DNA from 3 places in the Crossiella sp. NPDC003009 genome. Region 3 is predicted to be linked to each of the others. Evidence: riboswitches for the same ligand, from Rfam matches in the RefSeq annotation. Region 3 holds a riboswitch; each other region holds the start of a gene.

Region 1 (3,268 bases), on a different contig from region 3:
CCCGCACCACCAGGTACTCCAGCCCCAGCTCGTTGGCGGCCAGGGCCTCCTTCGACTCGGCCGCGCCGATGAACCCCACCGGAATCCCCAGCACCGCCGCGGGTTTTGGCGCGCCACCGGCGATCATCTCCAGCAGGTGGAACAGCGCGGTCGGCGCGTTGCCGATGGCCACCACCGCCCCGCCGAGCTTGTCCCGCAACAACTCCAGCGCCGCCACACTGCGCGTGTTGCCCAGCTCCGCGGCCAGCGCGGGCACCCGGGGATCGCCGAGCAGGCACACCACCTCGTTGTCCGCGGGCAGCCGCCGCCGGGTCACCCCGGCCGCGACCATGTTGGCATCACACAGGATCGGCGCCCCGGCATCGAGTGCGGCCCGTGCCGAGGCGACCACGCCGGGGGAGTAGCCGAGGTCCTCGACCAGGTCGACCATCCCGCAGGCGTGGATCATCCGCACCGCCACCCGCGCCACGTCCGGGGGCAGACCGGTCAGGCCGGCCTCGGCGCGGATGGTGGCGAAGGACCGGCGGTAGATCTCCGCGCCGTCCTTGATGTAGTCGGTCACTACTGCTTCCTCCGGGCCGCGTCGATCGCCGCGGCCGTGTCCTCGTGCCGTTGTCCGTCGACCAGGTAGCCGTCCGCCGTGGCCAGCACGTCGATCGCGCCGCGCGGGCGGCCGCACCGGCGCTCGCAGCCGGAGAAGTGCACCGACCGGCCCGCGCCGCCGAGCAGCCGGGGGGCGTCGGCGCGCACGTCGGCCAGGGCCTTGGCGCAGCCGGGGCGGCCGGTGCAGGCGGTGACCGCGTGCCAGGGCGAGTGCGGGTCGGTGATCAGGCCGTGCCCCAGGGTGATCGGGCGGGGGAGCAGCACGCTGCGCCAGGGGGTGAGGCGGAGGTGCTCGGCGGCGAGCAGGGCCTCGGACTGGGCCGGGTTCAGGCGGCCGAGGGGCACGCCGACCACCAGGCGGCCGTCGGGCAGCGGGCCAGGGGGGAGGGGCTGGGGGCGCGCGGGCTGGACGCGACCGGCGGGGGCGAGGTGACCCAGGGGCACGCCGTGAGCCGGGGGCGTGCCGTGGTCTGGGGGCGCGCCGCGATCCGGGAGCGCGATGTGGCTCGCGGTTTCCGTCGCCAATCGGCGCGTGATCTCCGCGACACCGTCCTCGATCTCCGCCAGCCGCCAGGCCGCCCCGCCCCGCTCGGCCCGCAGCGCCAGGAACTCCGCCGCGGCCCTGGTCACCGCCGCCACCGGATCGCCCGGCCGCAGCCCCGAATCGGCCCCGGCCAGCAACAACGCCCATTCCGCGCCCACCCGGTGCAGCCCGACGTCCGCGCCCAGCCCGCTCACGTCGCCACCCTCGTCCACCGTGACCAGGAACCGGCCCGGCAGCTCGGCCAGCTCCGGCCGCGCACACAGCGCCGCGTCGATCGCGTCGACCAGGCCCTGGGTGTCGGCCAGTGGCGAGGCGATGATGTTGCGCATCCGCTCGTGGGTCAGCGAGGGCAGCAGACCGGCCTCGGCCAGCCGCTCGCCCAGCTCCGGCTCCGAACCGGGGGTCAAGCCTCTGATCTGCACGTTCGCCCGTGAGGTCAGCTCAAGGGAGCCGTCGCCCAGCTCGATCGCGGCCTTGCGCAGCACGGCCAGCCGGTCGGTGGTCAGCGTGCCGCCGGGGATCCGCACCCTGGCCAGCCCGCCGTCCGCGGCGGGGTGCACCTCGATGGCGCCGGGACAGGCGTCCGGGCGCGAGCGATGTGGCGAAGAGGGCACGCGCCGGATGCTACGCGGCGGGTAGGGTCCTCTCCGAACGGTGAACCACGGAGGAAGCCGGTGCGAGTCCGGCGCGGTCCCGCCACTGTCACCAGGCCCGCCTGGGAGCCAGACACTCCGCTCACCGTCCCGACCGATGTGGGGCGCGGACCCCGAGGGATGTGGAGACCGGCGTGATCCTGCTGCTGTCGACCTCTGACACCGACCTGCTCTCGGCGCGCGCGAGCGACGCCGACTACCGGCTGGCCAACCCGGCGCGGCTGCTCGTGGACGACCTGCCCGCCCTGGTCGAGGGCGTGGACCTGGTCGTGGTGCGCATCCTCGGCGGCCGCCGGATGTGGGAAGAAGGCCTGGACTGGTTGCTCGCCGGGCCGCGCCCGGTGGTGGTGCTCGGTGGCGAACAGGCCCCGGACGCCCAGCTGATGGAGCTGTCCACGGTGCCCGGCGGGGTCTGCGCCGAGGCGCACGCCTACCTGGCGCACGGCGGCGCCGGCAACCTGGCGGAGCTGCACAACTTCCTCTCCGACACCGTGCTGCTCACCGGCCTCGGCTTCGCCCCGCCGCAGCCCACCCCGACCTGGGGCGTGCTGGAGCGCACCGCGCGCACCAGCACCGGGCCGGTGGTCGCGGTGCTGTACTACCGGGCGCACCACGTGGCCGGGAACACCGCCTTCGTCGAGGCGCTGGCCGGCGCCATCGAGGACGCGGGCGGGCAGGCGCTGCCGGTGTTCTGCTCCTCGCTGCGCACCGCCGAACCCGAGCTGCTGGCCGAGCTGGGCAAGGCCGACGCGCTGGTGGTCACCGTGCTCGCCGCCGGTGGCACCAAACCCGCCGCGGCCTCCGCCGGTGGCGAGGAGGACGCCTGGGACGTGGGCGCGCTGGCCGCGCTCGATGTGCCCATCCTGCAAGGGCTCTGCCTCACCTCCAGCCGGGAGAGCTGGGCGTCCAACGACGACGGACTGTCCCCTTTGGACACCGCGACCCAGGTGGCCATCCCGGAGTTCGACGGCCGGATCATCACGGTGCCGTTCTCCTTCAAGGAGATCGACCCGGACGGCCTCACCGTGTACGTGGCCGACGCCGAACGGGCCGCGCGGGTGGCCGGGATCGCGGTGAAACACGCCCAGCTGCGGCACATCCCTGCCGCCGAACGGCGGATCGCGCTGATGCTCTCGGCCTACCCGACCAAGCACTCCCGGATCGGCAACGCGGTCGGCCTGGACACCCCGGCCAGCGTGGTCAAGCTGCTCGCGGCCTTGCGGGACAACGGGTACGACATCGGACCCGCCGACGGTGCGGGCGCGCTGCCCGGTGTGGCCGGCCAGGACGGCGACAAGCTGATCCACGCGCTGATCGCCGCCGGTGGCCAGGACGAGAACTGGCTCACCGAAGCCCAGCTCACCGGCAACCCGGTGCGGATCAGCGCGGCCAAGTACCGCGAGTTCTACGACACCCTGCCCGCGGACTTCCGCGCGGAGCTGGAGAACCACTGGGGTCCCGCGCCCGG
Region 2 (3,268 bases), on a different contig from region 3:
GGCCAAGGCCCACCGGACGGTGCCGCAGGTTCGACCGGCGCGCTTCCGGGATGGTGTAGAAGTTCACGTCGATCACGTTGTCCAGCATGCGGACCGCGGTGCGCACGGTCTTCTCCAGCCGGGCGTGGTCGATGCCCTCGGCGGTCACGTGCTGGGCCAGGTTGACCGAACCGAGGTTGCACACCGCGACCTCGTCGATCGTGGTGTTCAGGGTGATCTCGGTGCACAGGTTCGAGGAGTGCACCACGCCGGAGTGCTGCTGCGGGGAGCGCAGGTTGCACGGGTCCTTGAAGGTGATCCACGGGTGCCCGGTCTCGAACAGCATGGTCAGCATGCGCCGCCACAGGTCCTTGGCCTGCACCCGGCGGAACACCCTGATCTCGCCGCGGTCGGCGGCCGCCTCGTACTCGGCGTACTTGCGGGAGAACTCCAGGCCGTAGGAGTCGTGCAGGTCCGGCACCTCGTCCGGGGAGAACAGCGTCCACTGCCCGTCCGCGCGGACCCGGCGCAGGAACTCATCCGGCACCCAGTTCGCGGTGTTCATGTCGTGCGTGCGCCGCCGGTCGTCGCCGGTGTTCTTGCGCAGGTCGAGGAACTCCTCGACGTCGATGTGCCAGGTTTCCAGGTACGCGCAGACCGCGCCCTTGCGCTTGCCGCCCTGGTTCACCGCGACCGCGGTGTCGTTGGCGATCTTCAGGAACGGCACCACGCCCTGGGACTTGCCGTTGGTGCCCTTGATGTGCGCGCCGATGCCGCGCACCGGCGTCCAGTCGTTGCCCAGCCCACCGGCGTACTTCGACAGCAGCGCGTTGTTGCTGATGCCGTGGAAGATGCCCTCCAGGTCATCGCCCACCGTGGTGAGGAAGCAGGAGGACAGCTGCGAGCGGGTGGTGCCCGCGTTGAACAGCGTGGGCGTGGAGCACATGAAGTCGAAGCTGGAGATCAGGTCGTAGAACTCGATCGCCCGCGCCTCGCGGTCGTCCTCGCGCAGCGCCAGGCCCATCGCGACCCGCATGAAGAAGGCCTGCGGCAGCTCGTAGCGGTGCTCGTCGCTGTGCAGCAGGTAGCGGTCGTAGAGGGTCTGCATGCCCAGGAACTGGAACTTCAGGTCCCGGTCGGCCACCAGGGCGGCGCCGAGGCGCTCCAGGTCGAACTTGGCCAGCTCGGTGTCCAGCTGGTCCAGCTCCACCCCGCGCCGGATGAACTCGGCGAAGTAGGTGGGGTACTCCCCGGCCATCTGCGCGTGGCTGGCCACCCGCTGCTCGCCGGCCAGAAAGGTCAGCGCCTCGCCGCGCAGCTTGTCCAGCAGCAGCCGGGCGCTGACGTAGGAGTAGTTCGGGTCGGTCTCGACCATGGTGCGCGCGGCCATCACCGGCGCGATGCTCAGCTCGGCCGGGCTGATGCCGTGGTAGAGGTTGCGCAGCGTCTCGGCCAGCACCGCCTCGCTGTCCACCGCCGCCAGGTCCGCGCAGGACTCGGAGATGACCAGCGCCAGCCGGTCGGTGTCCAGCGGGACCAGCGTGCCGTCGGCCTGGCGCACGGAGAACCGCGGCGCGGGCTTGGGCGCGGCCTGCGCGCGGGCCTTGTTGTGCTCCTCGCGGTAGAGCACGTAGGCGCGGGCGACCTTCTGGTGCCCGGCCCGCATCAGGGTCAGCTCGACCTGGTCCTGGATCTGCTCGATGTGCAGCGGCCGGTCCGGGCCGGCGTGCCGCAGCAGGCCCTGCGTCACCGAGGCGGTCAGCTCGGTGATCTGTTCGCGCACGCGGGGCGAGGAACCCGCGTCGGTGCCTTCCACGGCGAGGAAGGCCTTGGTCATCGCGGCTGTGATCTTGGCCGCCTCGAACGGGGACACCGCGCCGTTGCGGCGGATCACCGTGACCGCGCCGGCTGCGATCTCTGGCGAATGCACTGACACGAAAGCTGCTCCAAAAGGTGTGCTGGACGGATGAGGGCAGCGCCGGGCGGCCGAGGACCCGGGGCCGGGTTCGGTTGCCGTCGCTGGGGAAGAGCGGGGTGAAGCTGGCTTAGCTCTGAGGCTCGCTACAGCTCGCAGGCGATGCGGTCATACAGGTCGTCTCTCCTCGCGAGCGTCGGCGTCAGTGGGCCGCGGAGTCAGAGGCAGGCGAGGGCCGACCGGGGCGCGCGCGTGCGTCGCCCAGTCGTCCGCTCGGCCTTCCCACGAGACCGCGAACCAGGCGCACCGGCGGTGCGCCCGCTGACGGCAGGTCTTCGGACTCGCGGGCACGCGCCAAGCGCTGGCGCACCTACTGGCCGTCGCTTCCCGGACCGTGGCGTCCAGTGCTGTACCGGCCCTGGTGCTCGGCCGGTGACGGCGGTCGTTCCCACTCACCGCTGCGGGGCAGTCCCGGAGTCGCACCGGGTTCCCTGTTGCCTCGCCTGGCGTTTGCGTGCCCGGCGAACCATCAGCGCAACGGATACTACATGTAGGGGTAGCCCGCGCAAGCGCACCCAATATGGCCGTGTGTCGCGTGTCGGCGGGACATGACACGATGGGGGTGTACTGATCACGGTGCGTGGAGGTGCAGGGTGCGGGCATGGCGTGTGCACGAGCTGGGCGAGCCGCGGGACGTGCTCCGGCTGGACGAGGTCCCGGAGCCGGTCGCCGGGCCGGGACAGGTGCTGGTGAAGGTCCGCGCGACCGCGTTGAACTTCCCGGACGCGCTGCTGTGCCGGGGTCAGTACCAGGTCCGCCCGCCGCTGCCGTTCACTCCGGGGGTCGAGCTTTGCGGTGAGGTGGTCGCGCTCGGTGAGGGCGCCAGTGGGTTCGCGGTCGGCGACCGGGTCATCGCCACGCCCGCGCCGCCGCACGGCGGGCTGGCCGAGTACGTGGCGGTCGGCGCCACCGAGCTGCTGCCCGCACCCGAGGCGCTGGACGACGCGCAGGCCGCCGGGTTCCACATCGCCTACCAGACCGGCTGGTTCGGCCTGCACCGCAGGGCCGGGCTGGCCGAGGGCGAGACCCTGCTGGTGCACGCCGCGGCCGGCGGCGTTGGCAGTGCGGCCATCCAGCTCGGCAAGGCCGCCGGCGCCACCGTGATCGGCGTGGTCGGCGGGGCGCGCAAGGCCGAGGTGGCCAAGGAGCTGGGCGCGGACCTGGTGATCGACCGCAAGCAGGAGGACGTGATCGCCACGGTGAAGGAGTTCACCGGCGGCCGCGGCGTGGACGTGGTCTACGACCCGGTCGGCGGCGACTCCTTCCGCGCCTCCACCAAGGTGATCGCCTTCGAGGGCCGGATCGTCATCGTCG
Region 3 (3,268 bases):
CCCAGCCCAGGTCGGTGACCGCGCAGCCGTCCAGGTGTTCGGCGAAGTACTGCACCATGTCGTTGCGCTCCGGCTCGCCGTGCACCAGCACGTCCAGGCCGATCTCCTCCTGGAGCTTGATCACCCTGGCGATCTCGGCGCGCATCCGCTCGGTGTACTGCGCCTCGGTCAGCTCACCGGAGCGCAGTCCGGCCCGCGCGGCGCGGATCTCACCGGTCTGCGGGAACGAGCCGATCGTGGTGGTGGCCAGCGGCGGCAGGCCCAGCAGCGCGTCCTGGGCGGCGGCGCGTTCGGCGTAGGGCGCGCGGGTGCGGTCGGCCGGGGTCAGCGCGGCGATCTTGGCGCGGACCGCCTCGTCGTGACGGGGTTCGGCGGCGGGCTGGCCGGCCTGGTCGGCCCAGTCGCCGTCCACGCCCTCGCGCAGCGCCTTGCCGACCAGGACGACCTCGCGCAGCTTCTGCCGGGCGAAGGCCAGCCGGGAGCGGACCTCCGGTGCCAGCGCGGTTTCGGCGTCCAGGTCGTAGGGCACGTGCAGCAGCGTGCAAGAGGTGGAGACCGCGACCTCGCGGGCGGCGCCCAGCAGCGAGGCCGAGGTGGCCACCGCCTGCCGCAGGTCGGCCCGCCACACGTTGCGGCCGTCGATCACCCCGGCGACCAGGGTCTTCTCCCGCAGTGCCGGGATGCCGGCGATGCCCTCGGCGCCACCGGCGACCAGGTCCACCGCGATGGCCTCTACCGCGGTGCCTGCCAGCACCGGCAGGGCTGGGCCGAGTGCGCCGTAGTAGCCGGTGACCAGCAGCTTCGGCCGGTTGGGCACCGCGGTGAGCCGATCGTAGGCGCGGGCCAGCGCGGCGAGCTCGGCCTCGGTGCGGTCGGCGGCGAAGGCGGGCTCATCGAACTGGACCCAGGTGACGCCCTCGGCGGCGAGCAGGCCGAGTAGTTCGGTGTAGACCGCCAGCAGGTCGTCCAGCCGGGCCAGTGGGTCCGCGCCCTTGGCCAGCAGGAGGAAGGTCACCGGGCCGAGCAGCACCGGGCGGGTCTCCACTTCCAGGGCCTTGGCCTCGCGGTACTCCGCGATCGGTTTGCCGCCCGCCAGCCAGAACTGGGTGTCCTGGTCGATCTCCGGGACCAGGTAGTGGTAGTTGGTGTCGAACCACTTGGTCATCTCCAGCGGCGGCACCTCGTCGGTGCCCCGCGCGGCGGCGAAGTAGGTGTCCAGGTCGTGGTCCTGCTGGTACCGGGCCGGGACCGCGCCGACCAGGACGGCGGTGTCGAGCACCTGGTCGTAGAAGGAAAACGTGTTGGAGGGGACCGAGTCCAGGCCCGCCTCGCGCAGCTCCAGCCAGGTGGCCGCGCGCAGCCGCGCGGCGGTGCCGAGCAGGGTGTCGCGGTCGATGCGGCCCGCCCAGTACTGCTCCACCGCGCGTTTGAGCTCCCGGCGTGGACCGATCCGCGGATAACCCAGGACGGTGGCGCCGATACCGCTGGTCACAAGCTCTCTCCTCGCGAGCGTGCTGAGGTCCGGACGACCTGCGGGCACACCGGCGGGAGACGGCACGAAGCCGCGTCCGCGCAAGCCCGCCCGAGAGGCTTCCGGACTCCGCGCACCCGGCGGGCGCGCGGGCCGGTGGCAGGTCTTCGGACTCACGGGCGCAGAGCTCGCTCCTACCGGCCGTCGCTTCCCACGCTCAGCGCGCAGTGCTTGATGACGGCTTTCGTTCCCGTTCACCGCTGCGGGGCAGTCCCGGATTCCCACCGGGTTCCCTCTTGCCTCGATCAGCCGTCACCGGCCGGGCGAACCACCAGCGAGGCGAGCGTATCGCAACGCGCGCAACTGTTTCATGATGCGGGAATCACACCGGATCCGAGGTTTTGCGGCGCAGCAGGTAGCTATCCATGATCCAGCCCTTGGCCGCGCGGGCTCGTTCCCTGGTGGCCACGATGTGCTCGGCGACCTCGGCCAGCGGCCCGGAGACCAGGATCTCGTCCGCGGTGCCCACGTAGGCGCCCCAGTGGATGGTCACCCCTGGCTCGTCCCGGTAGCGCAGGAAGGTGTTGCCGGAGTCCAGCATCACCAGCACGTCGTCGACCTGCTCCGGCCAGCCCGTGGCCAGCCTGCGGCCGGTGGTGATCTGCACCGAACCGGCGATCTGGTTGAAGGTGACCCGGTGCCGGGCGGCCAGCGCGGACAGGCTGCTGATGCCCGGCCGCACCCGCACCTCGAAGTCTGCCTCGCCGCGGGCCAGCACCTCCTCGACCACCGCGATGATGCTGTCGTAGAGGGCGGGATCGCCCCACACCAGGAACGCGCCGGTCTCGTCCTCGCCCAGGTGCTCGGTGATCAGCCGCTGGCACACCTCGGCCCGGCGGGAACGCCAGTCCGCCACGGCGCCGGTGTAGGCATCGGCCTCCCGGTGCCGTGGCGGGTCCTCGGCCCTGGCCACCCGGTACCCGCCCTCGGGCAGGTGGGTGTCCAGGATCAGCTGGCGCAGGTCGGACAGCTCGCGGGCCTGACCGGGCTTGTCCAGGAAGAACACCACGTCGGCCTGCCGCAGCGCGGCCACCGCCTCCACCGTGACCTGCCCGGGATCGCCCGCCCCGATGCCGACCACCTCGACCACCCGTGCCACCTGAACCCCGTTCCGTCGTCCGCTGCGGGGACGATTGTGCGGCATCGGGTGCGGCGGGCCTCAGCCCAGGCTGGCCCGGACGGTGTAGCCGTCGCCGGACTTGGCCACCACCTGGATGCGCACCCCGTTGGCGGAGTCGGTGAAGGTGGCCACCTCACCGGGTCCGAGGTCGTAGGGGGCGTTGTTCAGGCCGAGGCCGCCGCAGCTGGTGTTCGGCTGGGCATCCATCACCCGGACCGGGCCGCTGCCGCTGGCGGTGCGGGAGTCGATCCGGTAGATCAGCACGCCGGTGTCGCAGGCCCTGGTGTCCAGTCCGATCCGTTGCCGCACCTCGGCGATGTACGCGGTGCTCGCGCCGTGCCGCACCACCACCGCCTTGGTGCCGGGCTCGGTCTCCACCGGGGTGACCAACTGCTCGATGGTGCCGCCGCGGGTGGCCAGGCAGGCGATCTGGGTGTCGGCCAGCCAGCCCAGCTTCCACTTGTGCCAGGCGAAGTGGTCGGGGGCCGGGCCCCACATGTGCCCCATCACGTCCCAGCCGCCGGTCCAGCCGAACCCGCCGGGCCCGCCGTAGGTGTCGGGCAGGCTGAGCAGGTGCCCGCCCTCGTGGTTGAGCAGGATGTGCCCGTCCCGGTAGC

The links. A riboswitch is a leader RNA that binds a small molecule or an ion and turns the genes downstream of it on or off. The one in region 3 is predicted to bind cobalamin.
Region 1: it holds a riboswitch for cobalamin, as region 3 does, so the genes downstream of both, cobN (cobaltochelatase subunit CobN) here and metE (5-methyltetrahydropteroyltriglutamate--homocysteine S-methyltransferase) in region 3, are expected to answer to the same signal.
Region 2: it holds a riboswitch for cobalamin, as region 3 does, so the genes downstream of both, ACWDY5_RS28350 (ribonucleoside-diphosphate reductase subunit alpha) here and metE (5-methyltetrahydropteroyltriglutamate--homocysteine S-methyltransferase) in region 3, are expected to answer to the same signal.

The regions. Positions count from the first base shown of each region.
Region 1 is NZ_JBSFUA010000022.1:55,702-58,969, forward strand. It holds gene ACWDY5_RS22845 (precorrin-8X methylmutase) at 1-562, opposite strand, end outside; gene ACWDY5_RS22850 (hypothetical protein) at 562-1,761, opposite strand; cobalamin riboswitch at 1,768-1,899, shown strand; gene cobN (cobaltochelatase subunit CobN) at 1,935-3,268, shown strand, end outside.
Region 2 is NZ_JBSFUA010000033.1:25,688-28,955, forward strand. It holds gene ACWDY5_RS28350 (ribonucleoside-diphosphate reductase subunit alpha) at 1-1,909, opposite strand, end outside; cobalamin riboswitch at 2,204-2,440, opposite strand; gene ACWDY5_RS28355 (NADPH:quinone oxidoreductase family protein) at 2,548-3,268, shown strand, end outside.
Region 3 is NZ_JBSFUA010000001.1:335,599-338,866, forward strand. It holds gene metE (5-methyltetrahydropteroyltriglutamate--homocysteine S-methyltransferase) at 1-1,492, opposite strand, end outside; cobalamin riboswitch at 1,613-1,819, opposite strand; gene cobF (precorrin-6A synthase (deacetylating)) at 1,854-2,675, opposite strand; gene ACWDY5_RS01575 (hypothetical protein) at 2,691-3,268, opposite strand, start outside.